Regions from separate parts of the Halomonas sp. DP5Y7-2 genome, predicted to be linked through region 2. Evidence: predicted binding sites of a transcription regulator. Region 2 holds the regulator's gene; the other holds the start of a gene.
The links. Region 2 encodes sigma-54, which starts transcription at its own class of promoters, with help from an activator protein. Its sites were predicted from a motif close to TGGCACNNNNNTTGCTNT; they were not measured.
Positions count from the first base shown of each region.

Region 1 (9,574 bases), on a different contig from region 2:
TGGGTGATGATCGACAGGTAAACCCCGGTGACCCGTGAACGGAACGCCAGAAAGCCGAACACCAGCGCCAGCAGGCCCGGCGCCAACAGCACCATCGCAAAGGCCACGCCCGGCATGTCGAATCCCAGCCAGTACCAGGGAAGGCTATCCCAGTCGAGGAAGACCATGAAATCGGGCAGCAACGGGTCGCCATAGACGCCGCGGTCGCCGATCTGGCGCATCAGGTACATGCCCATGGCGTAGCCGCCCAGGGCGAAGAAAGCACCGTGGCCAAGGCTGAGAATGCCTAGATACCCCCAGACTAGGTCCACAGCGACCGCCAGCAAGGCATAACACAGATACTTGCCGAGCAAGGTAACGGTATAAGTAGAGACGTGAAGCGGGTGATCGGCGGGCAACAGGTTGGCCAGCACCACCAGAGCCATGGCGCTACAGAGCACCGCCAGGAAGGTCAGCGTTGAGCGCTCGCCAAAGGGGCGAGCAAGCCAGTGTCGGGATGTCATCATGCTCAGCCCTCCGCCGCGCGGCCTTTCTGCGGGAACAGTCCCCGCGGCCGCTTTTGAATGAACAGAATGATGAACACCAGCACCAGAATCTTGGCCAGCACTGCCCCGGCCCAGGGCTCAAGTACCTGATTGATCACGCCAAGCGAGAGCCCGGCGACCAGGGTGCCCCACAGGTTACCGACGCCACCGAACACCACCACCATGAACGAGTCGATGATGTAGTTCTGACCCAGGTTGGGACCCACGTTGGTCAGCTGGGACAGCGCCACGCCAGCAAGGCCTGCCACGCCGGAGCCCAACGCAAACGTCAAGATATCGACACGGGTCGCCCGAATCCCCATGGAACGCGCCATGGCACGATTCTGGGTGACAGCTCTCACCTCCAGGCCCAATCGCGTCCTGCGCATGACCAGCATCAGCGCGGCAAAGACCAGCACCGCAAACCCGAGCACGTACAGCCGGTTGAGGGTCAGCGACAGCGCATCGTTGATGATCAGCGAGCCGCTCATCCACTCCGGCGTCACCACGGTACGATTCAGGGGAGAAATCAGCGTACGTACCAGCTGCTGCAAGATCAGGCTGACACCAAAGGTGGCCAGCAGGGTTTCCAGCGGACGCCCCTTCAGAAACTGGATGACGCCCCGCTCGATCGCGACACCTACCAGTGCCGCCACCAGAAAGCCTGCCGGTATCGCCAGCAGCAGCGCCAGCCCCGGCTGCCCCGGCAACAGCTGCTGCATCGCCCAGGTGGTGTAGGCTCCCAGCATGATCAGTTCGCCGTGAGCCATGTTGATCACACCCATCACGCCGAAGGTGATCGCCAGACCAATAGCGGCCAGGACCAGGACAGAGCCCAGCGAAAGGCCAAAGTACAGCGTCTCTGCGGCGCGATTGAGCTTCAGCGACTGCTCAATGTCAGCCAGCGCTGCGGACGCCGCGTCGGCCACCATGGCGTCTTCGCTGCGGCTGGCCTGCATCAATGCCGCCCTGACCTGTCCATTCAGACTGCCGGCGAGATCCGCGACAGCGGCGCTGTCGCCCTGCTCCAGTCGGTGAATGGCAATCGCCTGGGTCAGGGCCGCCGCCACCTCCGGGTCACTCTCGTTCTGGGCAAGTTCCGACAGGGACTCCACCACCTCGGTATCGACGTCCCCCAGCAGCGCTTTCGCTGCAATCAGCCGCTGCGCGGGATCATCGACGCGCAGATCCAGCAGGGCCAGAGTGCTGTCCAGGTGGCCACGCAGACGATTGTTGATGGCGACCCGGTCAAGCTCGCGCCGCGACACCTCCCCCGCCTCTTCCATGGTGAGGGCATCTGCCACCGGCCATTGACGGCCTCGGTTGGCCAGAATCACGACGATGTCGCCGCTGTCCTTGACCTGGGCCAGCTTGCCCTCGGCGAAACTCTCGAGCCATCCGCGTGCGCGCGTGTCACCACTCGCGGCAATGGCATCGATAGCCGCCTCCTTTTCGCGAAAGTTGGCCTCAGCGAGTGCCTGCAGCAGCTCGCGACCAGCGTCTTCCTCTGGAGTTGCACTGGTGTCCTGCGCTGCGGCGTTGTCCTGTCCAAGAGCACATGGCCCAAGAGCGACCAGGCTGACCAGCAGCAGCGCCTTCAACCAGTATCGCCATGCTGTTGTGTTCATAGCGGAATTCCGTGAGCGCCCTTGTCAGATCGTCAAGGGCATCATGATGGGCGTGGTCCTGGCCGGGACGTCATGGCGCCCCGGCCGTGTTTTTGGTAGCGAATGTCACTCCGTGGCAGCAACGTCGGCGCCGCCGCCGCAGCTACCCTGCACCACGTTGTAGTTGCCGCACTCGAGCGGTGCACGCCAGTCGCTGATGAGATCGCGGGAGCCTTCCAGGTAGTCTGACCAGGCATCCCCAGCGACGGTGGAGGGCGTTTCCCACACGACCGAGAACTGGCCGTTGTCCTGGATTTCACCGATCAGCACGGGCTTGGTGATGTGGTGGTTGGGCATCATGGTGGCGTAACCACCGGTGAGGTTGGGCACCGACACCCCAATAATGGCTTCCTTGACGGCGTCCACCTCGGTGGTACCAGCCTTGCGCACCGCTTCTGTCCACATGTTGAAGCCAATATAGTGAGCTTCCATGGGGTCGTTGGTCACGGCGTTGTCGTCCCCCGTGTAGTCGTACCAGGCGTCGATAAAGTCGTAGTTGGCGTCTTCGTCGACGCTCATGAAGTAGTTCCAGGCTGCCAGGTGGCCTACCAAGGGAGCCGTATCCAGGCCGGAAAGCTCCTGCTCACCTACGGAGAAGGCGACGACTGGAATATCAGCGGCATCAACGCCCTGGTTGGCCAGCTCACGATAGAAGGGAACATTGGCGTCGCCGTTGATCGTGGAGACCACGGCGGTTTTCTTGCCCGCTCCGCCAAACTGCTTGATCTCGGAGACGATGTTCTGCCAATCCGAGTGACCGAAAGGGGTGTAGTTGACCATGATGTCCTCGTCGGCCACCCCCTGGGACTTCAGGTAGGCCTCGAGGATCTTGTTGGTGGTGCGCGGATAGACGTAGTCGGTGCCCGCCAGCACCCAGCGCTCCACGCCGACATCGTTCATCAGGTAGTCGACGGCCGGAATGGCCTGCTGGTTCGGTGCAGCGCCCGTGTAGAAGACGTTCTCGGAGGACTCTTCCCCCTCATACTGAACCGGGTAGAACAGCAGTCCATTAAGCTCTTCCACCACCGGCAGCACGGACTTGCGAGAGACCGAGGTCCAGTTGCCGAAGATCACGTCGACCTCATCCTGGGCCAACAGCTCACGCGCTTTCTCGGCAAACAGCGGCCAGTTGGATGCCGGGTCAACCACCACCGGCTCCAGCTCGCGACCCAGCAACCCCCCCGCTTCATTCTGCTGCTCGATCAGCATCAGCATGGTGTCCTTGAGCGTCGACTCGCTGATCGCCATGGTGCCGGACAGGGAATGCAGGATGCCGACCTTGATCGGGTCCTCGTCGGCAACGGCGGGAGCCGCCATCGCCACAGACAGTGCTGACAGCGCAAAGGCAGAAAGCGCCAAGGAACGGCGGGCAGGATTGAGCACAGCAGAGGCCGAAGCTAAGGACATGGGAAATTCTCCAGGGTGACGTTGTCGTTATCGGAGTCGTGGCGACAGGCCGCGGTGCGCGATCGTCGCCTCACTCTGACAAAGCAAGTTCCATGCCACTTATGTTTTCACGGGCCCCGGTGTTATCTCCCGGTTCTCTTCGGGCTGGCAAAGGCACCCTCTTGGTGCAGCCACCCTTGCCGACTTGCACCAAAAGCAGACGTTGACGTTTGCCATCCCAAAGCCTTGGCAACGTTCTTCAAGACGTTCCGCGCCATCCCGCTAAGAGCCGCCTAACGACTCACCGCCGAGCAGGCACAGGGTGATGACCTTGCCCCCTTCAATATGAAAGGCCACAGGCCACTCGATATGCTCGTGCCAAGGCGCTCTCCCGTGGGGTGGTCCAGCAGATTGCCATGCGCACGACGGACGAAAGACAAGAAGGCCAGGCAGCGCACGATGCAGACAGACCTCCGCGAAGTCCACGTAGCGCTTTACGCCCGGAAAGATGGCCTTGTAGATCGCCTCCTTTGCACTGAAAAGAAGCGTCACCGCCATAGACCTCGATAGCCACCCTGGAAGGTGCAGGAGTTCAGCACCACTCGCGACCACCTCTGCCACGCTATCGGTCTCATCAGCGTCCAGACATTGCTCCACGTCAATGCCCACCCCTGCATATAAATCAGAGGGTGCCACGGCGGATAACGCCAGATCGCTGCAGTGAGAGATGCTGCCAAGCACGCCAGGGGGCCACCGCGGAAGACGGTCAGCCCCCCTGCCCGGCACCCCGCTGTCGATGCCCAACAGACCAAGCGCATAGACCGCGCAGAGGCGCCCGGCCCGGTACTCATCGCGCCGTTTCGCCACAGCGCCCTCCAGTTCGGACGGCAGCTGCACCCTGGCCAGCGCTTGTCGCACAGGCTCTTTGCTGCACGCCCACGACGTTTGACCCGCCCCACTGCTAGCGAGCCAGAAGCCAGCGATAGCGAGCCCAGGCCGGTGCAGTGCCCTCACCTGAAAGGGCTGGCCGTAGGCCTGTCGGTCGCCCGTGAGCGGAGTGCCAGCCCCGCCGATCGAGATGAAGGTCATTGCCCTTCTCGACCGACGGGGGCTAAACGGCTCAGGCAGTCACATTTCAAATACTGCATCACCTTCGCCGATACGCTTACGTCTTCAAGGGGTCGGTCAGGTCGTTGACCAGCACCTCGGCGATCCAGTCAACGGCATCCAGCATCCCCATATGGGTCACTCCCGGGCATGGAATGAGGGCGGGTACCGAACTTGAGAACTCGGCAACGTTGTTGTCAAAGACCGAGCTCAGCACCAGATCATCGGGGACACCACCAGGTCGGCCCTCGACGGGCGCCACCTCTTCCAGCGCCTTGAACAGCACGACCTGAGTGCTCGTCAGCGGTCGCTCATGGGCGGAGCGAAGCATGTCACGGTTGACCTCGTACAGCTCCTCCCAGCGGTTCAACAGAAATTCATCCGGCGGGATACCCTTGTTGACCAACTCCTTCTCGAAGTCATCGCGCACGTCCTTGGCATTGCCGAGAAAGTCCGCGTCCCCCATGTTGAAGTAGGTGTCCAACAGGTACAGACGAACCTTGGTGAAGCCGCGCTGCTCCAGCTGCCAGGCCATCTCGGTGGCGATATTGCCGCCCAGTGACCAACCCAGCAGGCGCACCTCCTCATCCACCGCCAGATGCTCCTCCATGACCTTGAGGTAGAGCGCCGCAATATTGATCAAAGAGGCTTCCGGTTGGACCACGGTGTGGTTGTAGTTGTCGATGCCGTAACAGGCGTAGTGCTCGCCCATGGCGTCGACCAAAGTCCTGTAGACATCACTGTTGCCGTAGCCTGCATGAACCATGAACAGCTTACTGCCGCTCTCCCTGCCGCCGCCGAGGAAGCGCATCAGCATACTGAGCTCCTCGCCTTCCCCGCTGGCGATGAACTCGGCCAGCTGGGACACCGTGGTGTAGCGATAGAACGCCGATACGGACACCGTGTGCCCTGCCTGGGCCCGCATCAGGGAGGTCAACTTGATCAGCTTGATCGAGTCTCCTCCCAGCAGGAAGAAGTCATCCTCGACGCCGACCCGCTCATGGCCCAGCACCTCTTGCCACTGCTGGCACAGCTGAGCCTCGAGTGACGTCCTGGGCGCCACGTAGGCTTGGGCGGAACCTTCCAGGGTCGGTGCAGGAAGCGCCTTGCGGTTGAGCTTGCCGTTGATGGTCAACGGAATCGCGTCAATGAACTGGCAGCTGGCTGGCACCATATAGGACGGCAGCCGCTCCGACAGACGCTGCTTCAAGGTGGCGACCTCGATCTGCTGTTCCTCCGCGGACACCACATAGGCGGCAAGACTTTGCTGACCGGCGTCGCCATAAGCCACCACTACCGCCTGGCGTACCTCCGGCTGAGCCGTCAATGCCGCTTCGATCTCACCCAGCTCAATACGATTACCCCTGATTTTCACCTGAGCATCATTACGCCCCAGGTAGAGCAGGCCACCATCCGGTAGCCAGCGGACCAGGTCACCCGTGCGGTAGAGACGATGGCTACCGGGACAACGTGCATCCGGCTCCGGCGCCAGCGGGTTCTCGAGGAAGCGCTCCTGGGTCAGGCTGTCACGGTTCAGATAGCCCCGTCCTACGCCGGCTCCACCAATGTAGAGTTCTCCCGTGGCGCCCACCGGGACAGGCCGCATGCCTTGATCAAGAACGTACACCTGGGTGTTCAACAGCGGCGTACCGATCTGCTGGGCGGCGTCTCCTGGGTGATAGCGATGGGCCGTCGCACAGACCGCAGCTTCGGTGGGACCATAGGCATTGTAGAGACGCAGATTGTCCCGATAAAAGCGGTCAAGCAGCTCGGTGACAGGCGCCTCTCCACCCACCACCAGGGTCTTGAGCGAGCGCCAGTGACTCGGGTCAAGCTGCCCCAGCATGACTGGGGGCAGGATGGCCAGTTCGATTTTCTGCTCTTTGGCCACTCGGTCAAGCTCGAGCACATCTCGCCTGACCTCGTGAGAACACACGACACAGCGAAGACCACAGGCAAGGCTGACAAACAGCTCAAACACGCTGGCGTCAAAGATGACGTCGGCGAACAGCAGGCTGGTGGCACACTCTTCCACCCCAAACCGCTGCCGCTGGGCCGCCACCAGATTGACCGCGTGACGGTGCTCGATCATCGCCCCTTTCGGCACCCCCGTGGTGCCTGAGGTGTAGATCACATACGCCAGACTGTCCGGCGTTGCGACCGCTGTCGCGTCGTCTTCCGAGCCAAGCCAAGCGGCGTCATCGGTCAGCGTCACCAGCCCGGGCATCTGCGCCATGTCGGACCACCATTGCTGTAGCCTTGAACGGTACTGCTCATGACACAGCACCAAGCCGAGGCCAGCATCCTCCACGATAAAACGGGAACGCTCGTTCGGATGCTCCGGCGACATCGGTACGTAGGCGGCCCCCGCCTTGAGAATCCCGAGGATGGCCACGACCAGGTCGACATCGCGATCCAGGTAGAGGCCAATCAACGTATCCGCGGTGATCGGTCGCTGGAACAGCTCGACGTGCTGCTGACGCAGACCATGCGCGACGCGATTGGCTCTGCTGTTCAGCTGCGCATAGCTTAGCTGGACCGCGTCATCGACAAGGGCAATGGCGTCAGGGGTCCTTGCCACCTGGTACTCAAACAGACCATGCAGGGTCATGGCGGAGGTCAGCGGCTGATGAGTGCTGTTCCACTGGTCCAGCAGTTGCGCTTTCTCCTCTTTAAGCAACAGCTCGATCTCAGAGTGGCGACCGCCCGTCGCCGCGATATGCACCATCTGCCCCACCACATGGGCCAGACGCTCGAGCAAACGCTGAGCGTTGTCTTCACTCAACCAGCTGGCGTCAGACTCCAGCTTGAACGACAGCCGCCCCTGGTCCATAAAGACGATCAGCGACAGCGGGTAGTTGACCTTTTCCTGGGCGCCGCGCACATGACGCTTGGTGTCTCCGCTTTCACCGTCGGCCTTGGCCACCGGGTAATTCTCGAACACCACCAGGCTGTGAAACAGCCGCTGCGCCCCAGGCTGCAGCTCGGCCAAGGGAATCCCACAGTGGGTGTTCATCTCCAGGGTCGTGGCCTGAACAGTGGCGAGCACATCACGTACCCTGCCATCGGAGGGCCAGTCGATGACCAGCGGCAGCGTATTGATGAACAGACCCGCGCTCTGCTCGATCCCTTGTACCGCGATATCGCGCCCGGAAAGCGTCATGCCGGTAATGGTCTGGGAGGCTCCGCTGTAGACCTGCAAGAGCTTGTGCCAAGCCGTCTGCACGATGGTGTTCAGGGTGACACCCAGCTCGTGACACAGAGACTGCATGCCGTCTTGCACCCGCTCCTCCAGCACCAGACCTGCCGCTACCGGGCTCCGTATGACTCGAGTATCACGCCACTCGCGACCCTCGAGCAGCCCCTCCAGACTGGTCTCACCTTCCCAGGTCACCTTCTTGGCGGTCCAATACGAGCGGGTAGCGTCTGCTTGTCGCAGTTGATAGCGCTGGGCCTCGGCGTAGGCATCATCGCGCCCCGGACGTGGATGCTCCCCCCGCTCGATGGCATCGAAGTAGCCATGCAGGCTTTGCCACAACAGGGCGGTCGACCATCCGTCGGTCACCGCATGATGAGTGTTGACCAGCACGGTCACTTCGTGAGTGCCGCGCTGAATCAGCGTGACGCGGAACAGTCCCGGGCGCGACAGGTCGAAACTCTCCAAACGATCCTGCGCCTGGATCTCCTCAATGGTTCGTTCATGCTCCTCGAGCGGTACGTCGCTGATATCCCGAAGACGGAAGCAGTGTTCATCCAGCGTCAGTGATCTCGCCACCACCTGCAGGATATCGCCCTCCTCCCAGTCAAAGCCGATACGCAGGCTCGGATAGTGCTCCACCAACAGCTCCCATGCGCGGCGATAGTGGTCGATGCGCAAGCCCTCTGAATAGTCGACCAGCAGCTGCACGCGGTAGGCATCGTCCTCGGGATGATTCAAGGCATGGAAGATCATCCCCACCTGCAGGCTGTTGGCGGCATACAGCGCCTCGACATCGTAGCGCTGCTCCAGAGAGCTCAGACGAGACAGGGTCAACCCTGTGACATCGAAGTCCGAAGGTGTGCGCACGCCACCAGTGCGCGCCGCACCCATGGCCGTGGCGGCCACCTCTTGAAGTCGCTCCTGCAGACGGTCTCTTACCTCGATGGAAACGCTTTCTCCCAGCTGGGTGGTGACGTCGAAGAACAGCTGATCGTCGAGCACGGCGCCGTTGATGTTGATGATAAAGCGATCGCGGTTGTCCGGAGACATGGCCCGCCCGCAGGGCTCCACCACCAGTCCATAGGTCGCCTGCTGCGGCGCCGAGAACTGGCCAAGATAGTTGAAGCTGATCCGCGGCATCGAGGCTTCCGGCAACCAGCCGGCCTGCTTCAGAGCACCGAAGCCAAGACCGCCGTCGGGAATGCCACGAAGTCCTTCCTTGGTCCTGATGATCACATCTTCAGTGTCACCCTCGGTATTGACCCGCACCGGATACTGGACCGTGAACCAGCCCAGGGTAGACGACAGGTCGATTCGATCGTCCAGGGGCTGACGACCATGGCCTTCCAGCAGCAGGGTCACGTCTGACTGCTTCAGCACATCTGCCAGAGCCAGGGACACGGCACTCACCAGCAGGTCATTGATCTGGGTGTGATAGCCGGCAGGGGCCTGATGCAGCAGTGCATCGGTGTCATCTCGAGAAAATTCCAGCGTCGCCGAGGCAGGTGCTTGCAATGCCTGCTGCTGGCACCTTTCCTCGAGCCACTGCTCCCCGCCATCCGCGGCCACGACATGCCGCCAGTAACTGGCCTGCTCGGTGTGCTCCTGGGCGTAGCGATGGACCGCCGCCACCCACTGACGATAGCTGGTGGTCTTGGACGGCAGACTGCCGCCTTCCAGCAACTGCACCA
Region 1 is NZ_JAHVHY010000005.1:147,128-156,701, forward strand. It holds gene urtC (urea ABC transporter permease subunit UrtC) at 1-506, opposite strand, end outside; gene urtB (urea ABC transporter permease subunit UrtB) at 509-2,152, opposite strand; gene urtA (urea ABC transporter substrate-binding protein) at 2,258-3,508, opposite strand; gene KUW18_RS10615 (4'-phosphopantetheinyl transferase) at 3,860-4,495, opposite strand; gene KUW18_RS10620 (non-ribosomal peptide synthetase) at 4,743-9,574, opposite strand, start outside.
Region 1: urtA (urea ABC transporter substrate-binding protein) is a predicted target of sigma-54. The motif match lies at 3,679-3,696, and genes of this name have one in related genera.

Region 2 (9,574 bases):
CGGTGCGTTTCAGCATCGTTCGTCGCGAACTGCCACTACTGCTGGGCGCGACCGGACTGGCCGGCTATGCCCTGGCCGATGGCCAGCTGAACAGCGTCGACGCGGCCCTTCTGCTGGCCCTGTTGGTGTTCAGCATCTGGTGGCTATTTCGCGCAGACGAAGGGCAGCAGGCGGTCGCCGGCGAGATCCCCGGCATGGCGCTGGGCAAGGCCCTTGTCTGGCTGGTCGTGACCCTGGCGGTGATGATCGCCAGCTCCCGCGGGCTGGTCTGGGGCGCAACCGAGCTGGCACGCTCCTTCGGGGTGAGCGAGCTGGTCATTGGCCTGACCGTCGTCGCTATCGGCACCAGCCTGCCCGAGCTTGCCGCCTGTGTTGCCAGCGCCCTGAAGCGTCACCACGACCTCGCCATCGGCAATGTCATCGGCTCCAACCTGTTCAACATGCTGGCCGTGCTGCCCGTACCTGGCTTGCTGGCACCGGGGGCCACCGACCCTGACGCCGCGGGGCGCGACTTCCCGGTCATGCTCGGCCTGACGCTGGCGCTGGCGGCCATCCTGCTGTGGCAGCGCCGCGGGCGCGTCGGACGCATCGTCGGCGCGCTGCTGGCAGCCAGCTACGCCTTCTATCTGTTCTGGCTGGGTACCTCCCTGACAGCCTGACCCTTGTGACAACGGTGGTAAACGGCAACAATCATGGCCATGACCAAATTTCCCGACGGGGCGTCGCCCTCGAGACCCATCAATGTTCGCGCTATCGCCCGACGCACGCTGGAGCTGGAGCGCGACGCGGTCGATGCGTTGATTCAGCGCCTCGATGAGGCCTTTGAGCGCGCCTGCACGCTGATCCTGGCCTGCCAAGGACGGGTGGTGGTGACAGGCATGGGCAAATCCGGCCACATCGGCGGCAAGATTGCCGCCACTCTGGCCAGCACCGGCACCCCGGCGTTCTTTGTTCATCCCGGTGAGGCCAGCCATGGCGACCTTGGCATGATCACCCCAGGTGACGTGGTCCTGGCGCTGTCCAATTCCGGCGAGACTGCCGAAGTTACCGCCTTGCTGCCTCTATTGAAGCGTATGGGCATTCCGCTGATCAGCATGACCGGCAGGCCCGGATCGACCCTGGCGCGCCACGCCGAGGCTCACCTGGATGCCGGCGTCGAACGCGAGGCCTGCCCGCTCGACCTCGCCCCCACGTCCTCTACCACGGCAGCGCTTGCCCTCGGTGACGCCCTGGCCGTCGCACTGCTTGAATCCCGCGGTTTTACCGCGGAAGACTTCGCGCTGTCCCACCCCGGCGGCAGCCTGGGCAAACGCCTGCTGCTGACGGTGGCAGACCTGATGCATACCGGCGACAGACTTCCCGTCGTGGCGACTGGCTCACCGCTCAGGGATGCTCTGCTCGAGATCACCCGCCAGGGCCTCGGTTTCACCTGCGTAGTGGCCGATGACGGTACCCTGGCGGGCGTCTATACCGATGGCGACCTGCGCCGAACCCTTGACCGCCACCAGGATTTCAGCACCCTGAGCGTGGACGATGTCATGACCAGTCCCGGACGGCGCATCCGTCCCGACACCCTGGCGGCGGAAGCCGTCAAGCTGATGGAAGACAGTCGCATCACCGCTCTGGCGGTGGTGGATGACCAGCAGCGCCCGGTTGGCGCGCTACACATGCATGACCTGCTGGCAGCAGGTGTCATTTGACGCCTGGCCTGGCGGCACTCCGGGCGCTACCGCCGGGCAGCTGCCGTCACACCTTCTGCCCACTCAACATCAAGGATCGCCATGATGGCCCACGACCCACTTGCCTCACTCTCCCCTGACCTGGTGCAACGACTTGGCCGCGTGAAGCTGCTGGCGCTGGATGTGGACGGCGTGCTGACCGATGGGCAGCTTATCTTTCATGCCGACGGTACGGAACTGAAGGCCTTCAATACCCTCGATGGCCACGGTATCAAGCTGGCCAGGCGCGCGGGAATCGACGTCGCCCTGATCACCGGGCGTAGCTCACCCATGGTCTCCCAGCGCGCCAAGGCGCTGGGCATCCAGCACGTCCAGCAAGGTGTCGAACGCAAGCTGCCGGCGCTGGCATCGCTGTGCGCCGAGCTGTCGCTGTCACTGGAAGAGGTGGCCTACTGCGGAGACGACCTGCCCGACCTGCCGTGCATTGACCGCTGTGGCGTGGGCATCAGCGTGCCAGGCGCCCCGTTCTACATTCGCGAACGCGCCCGCTGGGTCACCGAGCGCTGCGGCGGTCATGGCGCAGTACGCGAAATCACGGATACCTTGCTGGCGGCCCAGGGCCGCCTCGACGGCGTGGTGGACAGCTATCTGAAGGACGGACCCCTGATATGACATGGCGTGCACTGCGGCCCGGTTTCCGTTTCTGGCTGGTCATCCTGCTGCTGGTGCTGGGCGGTGGTCTGGCCCTGCTCGACCCGCGGGACGGCACTGTGCCCGACCTGATCACCGACGATCAGGCCGGCGAGCCGGACTACTACCTGATCGATGCCACCCTGACGCGCTTCGACACCGAGGGTGCGCCCCATCAACGCATCACGACCCCACGTCTGGTGCACACCCCGCTGGATGACATCACCCGCGTCGACCAACCTGACATGGAGCTTGTCGATGACAGTGGCCGCCTGTGGATCGCCACTGCCACCGACGGCGAACTTGGCCCGGACGGCAACCCTCTGACACTGACCGGAGATGCCCACCTTGAGGCCCCTGCCGAGCGCTGGCAGCTGGATACCGAGGTACTGGTCTATGACAGCGATTCAGGCCACGCCTGGAGTGAGACGCCTGCGGTATTGCGCCAGCCCCCCCAGGAAATGCGAGGCGAGCGCTTCGATGCCTGGATCCATGACAATACCGCCCGTCTGACCGACAATGTCACCGGCTATCATCCGCCAGAGCCTCAATAAGCCAGAGCCACACTCAGCCCGAGCCCTAACAAGGAGTCACTTCCATGATGCGTCCCCGTCCCGCGCTACTGCTCGCCCTGGCCCTGGGCCTGACGAGCGTCGCCACCAGCACCGTCACCCTGGCGCTGGAAAGCGACCGCAGCGCCCCCATTCAGGTAGAGGCCGACCAACTGGACCTGGATGACCGCGCAGGCACAGCGGTATATACCGGCGATGTGCGTATTCAGCAGGGCAGCATGCTGCTGACCGGTGAGCGTGTGGAAATTCAGCGCAACGACCAGGGTCAGCTATCCCGCGCCACGGCGACTGGCTCCCGTGCCTATCTGGAGCAGCAGCCTTCGCCGGAAGAGCCGGTGGTCAAGGGCTGGGGCAAGAAGGTGGTCTACCATGTTGCCGAGCGCCGCATGGAACTCATCGACCAGGCGGAATTGCACAAGGCCAATGACACCTTCGACGGCGCCTACCTGGAGTACTTTCTGGATCGCCGCGTCGTCCAGGCTCGCTCCAGCGCACAGGGTGTCGACGGCCAGCAGCGCATTCGCATGACCCTCGAGCCGGAAAGCCAAGGAAACTGATGAAGACTCTCCACGCTCGCCATCTGGCCAAGAGCTACAAGAAGCGCCGCGTCGTCCAGGACATCAGCCTGTCCATCGAACAGGGCAGCATCGTGGGCCTATTGGGCCCCAACGGCGCAGGCAAGACCACCTCCTTCTACATGATCGTCGGACTGGTCAGGGCGGATGCTGGCACCATCAGCATCGACGATGACGACCTGAGCCGCGCGGCCATGCACCAGCGGGCACTGGCGGGTATTGGCTACCTGCCACAGGAAGCCTCCATCTTCCGCAAGCTGTCCGTAGCCGACAACATCATGGCGATCCTCGAGACCCGCAAGGACCTCGACCGGGAAGGTCGCCAGGCGCGCCTTGAGCAACTGCTCGAAGACTTCCATGTCAGCCACATTCGCGACAACCCGGGCATGAGCCTGTCCGGCGGGGAAAGACGTCGGGTCGAGATCGCCCGAGCCCTGGCCACAGAACCCGCCTTCATTCTGCTCGACGAACCCTTTGCCGGGGTGGATCCGATCTCCGTTGGCGAGATCAAGTCGATCATTCGCCAGCTCAAGGCTCGTGACATCGGCGTCTTGATCACCGACCACAACGTGCGCGAGACGCTGGACATCTGTGACCGCGCCTACATTGTCGGCGACGGCCAGATCATCGCCGAAGGCAGTGCCGAGTCGATCCTTGCCAACCAGCGCGTCAAGGAAGTCTATCTCGGCGAAAACTTTCGCCTTTAACCACCATGGGCGCTGCCGGGCCGCTATGTTGGCAGGGTCTTCATGGCGCCCGCTCGACCTTGCACTGACACGCATGCGGGGCACTGCAAGCCCTGCGCGCCACCCCCTGCCCACAAGTTGGCAAGAAGCTTGCATGGTACCTGACCCGCCGTTAGGGTAAGGCTTTTCAGCTCCACGAACGGAAGTCACATCATGGCCCTCAAGGCGTCACTGCAGCTGAAGATCGGCACCCAGCTGACCATGACCCCTCAGCTGCAACAGGCAATTGGCCTGCTCCAGCTTTCCACGCTGGACCTGCGCCAGGAAGTCCAGCAGGCGCTCGAGGCCAACCCGATGCTCGAGCTGGAGGATGAATTCGGCGAGCTGCAGGTCAAGGACAGCAAGGACGACGACTGGGCCGACGAGATCCCCTCCGAGCTAACGGTCGACAGCGACTGGTCCGATACCTATCAAGACCTTGGCACCGCCCCGGCCGGCAGCGCCGAGGCGCCTGACTTCGAGCGCCAGGCCAGCGGGCAATCCCTGCATGGCCACCTTAGCTGGCAGCTGGCCCTGCTGGACCTCAATGATAATGACAGGCGCATCGCAGAGTGCCTGATTGACGCGGTCAACGGCGATGGCTACCTGGTAGGACACCTTGACGATATCGCCCAGGGCCTGGCCGATGACGACGCTGCTGCCCCGCCCCTGCAGGACGTGGCGTCGGTGCTGGCCAGGCTGCAGCAATTCGAACCTACCGGTGTATTTGCCCGAGATTTGCGCGAATGCCTGCAGCTGCAACTGGACAGCCTGCCCCGTGACACCCCCCTTCTGCCCCAGGCGGGAAGACTGGTACGCCAGTTTCTCGAGGCGCTGGCCAGCGGTGATCGCCGTCTGCTGAAGCGCCGCCTGAGCCTGACCGAAGAGCAGCTGGACGATGTCATCGAACTGATCCGTGGCCTCGACCCTAGGCCTGGCAGCCAGTACGGCGACAGCGACAACGACTATGTCATTCCCGATCTGGTGGTCCGCCACACCGAAGAAGGCTGGCGCGTCGAGCTGAACCCTGAGGCGATGCCACGCCTGCGCATTCAACCCGACTATGCGGCGTTGATCCGACGGGCCGACAAGAGCCAGGACAACCAGTTTCTGAAGGACCACTTGCAGGAGGCGCGCTGGCTGATCAAGAGCCTGGCAAGCCGCAACGACACCCTGTTGAGGGTCGGACGCGAAATCATGGAGCGGCAGCTCGACTTCCTCGAGCAGGGTGAAGCCGCCATGAAACCACTGGTGTTGGCAGACATTGCGGCCAAGGTGGAGATGCACGAATCGACCATCTCACGGGTGACGACCCAGAAATTCGTGCATACGCCACGGGGAGTGTTCGAGCTCAAGTATTTCTTTTCCAGCCAGGTGGGCCAGGATGGGGATGCCCATTCCAGCACTGCCATACGCGCCATGATCAAGTCGCTGATCCAGCAGGAGCCGCCTCGCAAACCGCTGTCTGACAGCAAATTGGTGGAGCTGCTCGCCGAAGACGGTGTCAACGTCGCCCGACGCACCGTCGCCAAGTATCGAGAAGCGATGAATATTCCCTCTTCGAGCGAGCGCAAGCGCCTGCGCTGAGCCCGGTCAGAAGGCTCGAGACAGGCGGCGAGCAGAGTGCGTAGCGCAGTTGCATGAAAAGCGCAAGCGCTTGAAATATCGCACGACATCTGCGTCTTAATGCGTAGAAGCAGGGGGGTTTGCAGGATCGGAAAAAGGGTTACAATCGAGCTACCACCCGCAAGAGCAAGGAGCCTTGTCATGCAAGTCAACATTACCGGCCACCACGTCGAATTGACCGATCCCCTGCGTGACTACGTACAAGAGAAGCTCGCCCGTGTGGAGCGCCATTACGACAACATCACCAATGTGCAGGTCACCCTCTCGGTGGAGAAGGAGCGCCAACAGGCTGCCTGTACGCTTCACGCTGCCGGTGCAGACCTGCATGCAGAAGCCCAGGACGGCGACATGTACGCCGCCATCGACGCCCTTGCCGACAAGCTGGACCGCCAGCTCGTCAAGCACAAGGAAAAATCCCAAGCCCGCGCCCAAGGCGCCGGAATTCGCTGACCTCTCATGACATTGGATGCCATTCTCCCCCCCGAGCGCACGCTATTTGACGTCCCGGGGGGCAGCAAGAAGAGGGTGCTGGAATTTTTCAGCACCTTCATTGCGCAGAACACACCAAGCCTGGATAGCCAGGAAGTCTTCAGTCGCCTGATCGGCCGCGAACGTCTGGGTAGCACCGGCATCGGCAATGGCGTGGCCATTCCGCATGCTCGCAACCCTCACTGCAAGGCCCCTATCTCTGGCTTTCTCAAGCTGGCAGAGCCGATTGATTTCGACGCCATCGACGGCGAACCGGTGGACCTGGTATTTGTCTTGCTGGTGCCTGAAGAAGCGGATGATGCTCACCTAGCCCTGCTGGGCCAGGTGGCCGGGGTCATGAATGACGCCGATACCCGACATCGTCTGCGCCACGCGACGTCCCAGCGCGAGCTGCACGAGCGCTTGCAGGAAGCGATTCGCCAGCAAGCCCCGGGCGACGCCACGAGCTGACGGCACGCAGCGAAAGCGCCTTGATCCTATGTCTTGATGGCGCACGCCTTGCCTGGCGCCTTGAAGGAATGGCGCCTCGCTGATTAACCTCTAGCTGATTACCATCTAGCTGATCACCATCTAGCTAGATAGTACGCTCTGATCGAGCGTGATCTGGCCGTCACCGCGCGGTTGACACCAACTGCCCTCTTATCGCCCCCTGCCAAGGAGACAGGACATGCAGCTCGTGATCATCAGTGGTCGCTCTGGCTCGGGAAAGTCCGTGGCGCTTCAGGCTCTCGAAGACCTGGGCTTCTATGCCATCGACAACTTGCCAGCGACGCTGCTGGGGTCACTGGTCGAAGAGCTGGAGAATGGACATTCACAGCGCATTGCCGTCAGTGTCGATGCGCGCAATCTGCCCGAGGCGCTGGAGCGTTTTCCCGCGCAGCTGACGGGGCTGAAGCAAGGTCCCATCGACTGTCAGGTCGTCTATCTCACCAGCGACGCGCGGATTCTGCTGGAACGCTACTCCCATACTCGACGCCGCCACCCGCTGACCCGCAATACCGACATGACCCTGGCCGAGGCCATCGAGTCCGAGCAGAAGGCGTTGTCTGGCATTCGCGACCTGGCAGATCTGATCATCGACAGCTCCCGCCTGTCCGTACATGAGCTGCGTTCACGCATCGCCGAGCAGGTGGCCGATCATCGCAGCGGCCAGCTGAGCCTGACCATCGAGTCCTTTGGCTTCAAGCGTGGCGTGCCCCCCGACGCCGACATCGTGTTCGATGCACGCTGCCTGCCTAACCCCTACTGGGAACCATCGCTGCGGGATGCCAACGGCTGCGATCAAAGCGTGATCACCTTCCTTGAGCACTATCAAGACGTCGCCGACATGAAGCGCGACATCCTGACCTGGGTGCGCAACTGGCTGCCACGCTATCAGGCCAGCCAGCGCAGTTATCTGACGGTGGCCGTAGGCTGCACCGGGGGTCAGCATCGCTCGGTCTATCTGGCCGAGAGCATCGCCGCGGCGCTGGTCGATGACCACCCGAGAATACGCCTGCGCCACCGCGAGCTTGGCCAGCAACGTCGTCTGGACAGCGGGGCACAATGAGCGTGGCCAGACGCGAACTGACCCTTACCAACCGCCGCGGGCTGCACGCTCGGGCGGCCACTCGCCTGGTCACCTGCTGTCAGGCGTTCGACGCCTCCGTGACCGTGCACCACGGTCAGCGCTGTGGGGATGCCGCCAACATCATGTCCCTGCTGATGCTGGCAGCCCCCTGCGGCACCGTGCTGACCCTGGAAGCAGAAGGTCCCGACGCCGATGCGGTGCTCGACGCCCTTGAGGCCTTGTTCGTCGCACGCTTCGACGAAGACGCCTAAGGCCCTCGGCCACTACGCTGACCCTGCCCTACCCTCCGATTTCGCCTCGCTTCAAAGGACATCATGCAGCTTATCCAGACTGGCAAGTACACCGAGGTCCACTACGACCCGGACCAGGATGCCTTTATCAAGACCTTCACACCCAAGGCGAGCGATCGCTGGCGCTACCGCCTGGGCATTCGCCGCTACCCGGGACACAACTTTCGCTACGTAGCCCGTCGCCTGGAGCGCCTGGGAATCGACACGCCCACCATTCTTGACGCTCAGCGCTACCGTCTGGTCACCGCCAACGTCCATGGTGTGGCGCTGAAACAGCTGGTACTCGATGATCCCGCCTTGCAGGAGCGCTACCTGGACATCCTGGAAGCGCTGTATCGTGACCGCATTCACTGTCGAGGCCTGCATACCGACAACTTCCTGGTGGTCGACGGTACGATCATCGCCATCGATCTGGATGCCTACAAGGCCCCGCGCGTCTTCACCTATCCACGCCGGGAGTTCATCGACTGCCTCAGCCGGTCCCTCAAGAACGAGGAGTCCTTTCTGTTCGAGCGTTTCCTCAAGCGCGTCGACGCCCAGCATCCCTGAATAGCCTGACGGAGCCTACCCGGCTGGTGGGAGCCGCGGGAGCAATGGTAAACTCGCCGAAATATTTTTGGTTTACTAAACCCTCAGGAGCCGAGATGCCCTCTCCCGTCTGGCACCCCTACGCCCATCTCAAGACACAAGCCGCCGCCCCCAGGGTGGTCGGCGGGCGCGGCACCCGCTTCACCCTGGACACCGGCGAATCTCTGCTCGACGCGACCTGCTCATGGTGGTGCATGATTCATGGCTACGGTCATCCGCGCCTGGTCGACGCCATCAAGCAACAGGCCGACACACTGTGCCATGTCATGCTGGGCGGGCTGACCCACGATCCCGCCGATCAGCTGGCGCGGGAGCTGGTGCGACTCACACCCGACGGACTCGAGCACGTGTTCTTCTCCGATAGCGGTTCCGTCGGCATGGAAGTCGCCATGAAGATGGCCGTCCAGTACCACCATCTGCGTGGCCATACGGGCAAGCGCCGGATGCTGTCATTGATGAAGGCTTACCACGGTGACACCGCCGGCTGCATGGCAGTGTGCGACCCGGAGGAAGGCATGCACTCGCTGTTTGCCGGCTACCTGCCCGAACACCACTTCGCGCCGGCACCCAAGGCGCCTTACGGCGCCACTGCGCAACAGGTCGAGGCAGATCTGGCGGCGCTACGCAGCGTGCTTGAGCAGCACCACCACGAGATAGCCGCCCTGCTGATGGAACCCCTGCTGCAGGCGGCGGGTGGTCTCAACATGACGTCACCGCACTATCTGCGCGGCGCACGAGCGCTATGTGACGAGTTTGATGTCCTGCTGGTG
Region 2 is NZ_JAHVHY010000006.1:115,328-124,901, reverse strand. It holds gene KUW18_RS12735 (calcium/sodium antiporter) at 1-659, shown strand, start outside; gene KUW18_RS12730 (KpsF/GutQ family sugar-phosphate isomerase) at 693-1,700, shown strand; gene KUW18_RS12725 (KdsC family phosphatase) at 1,785-2,351, shown strand; gene lptC (LPS export ABC transporter periplasmic protein LptC) at 2,348-2,923, shown strand; gene lptA (lipopolysaccharide transport periplasmic protein LptA) at 2,968-3,498, shown strand; gene lptB (LPS export ABC transporter ATP-binding protein) at 3,498-4,223, shown strand; gene KUW18_RS12705 (RNA polymerase factor sigma-54) at 4,416-5,828, shown strand; gene hpf (ribosome hibernation-promoting factor, HPF/YfiA family) at 6,009-6,317, shown strand; gene ptsN (PTS IIA-like nitrogen regulatory protein PtsN) at 6,324-6,806, shown strand; gene rapZ (RNase adapter RapZ) at 7,024-7,905, shown strand; gene KUW18_RS12685 (HPr family phosphocarrier protein) at 7,908-8,177, shown strand; gene KUW18_RS12680 (hypothetical protein) at 8,241-8,765, shown strand; gene bioA (adenosylmethionine--8-amino-7-oxononanoate transaminase) at 8,861-9,574, shown strand, end outside.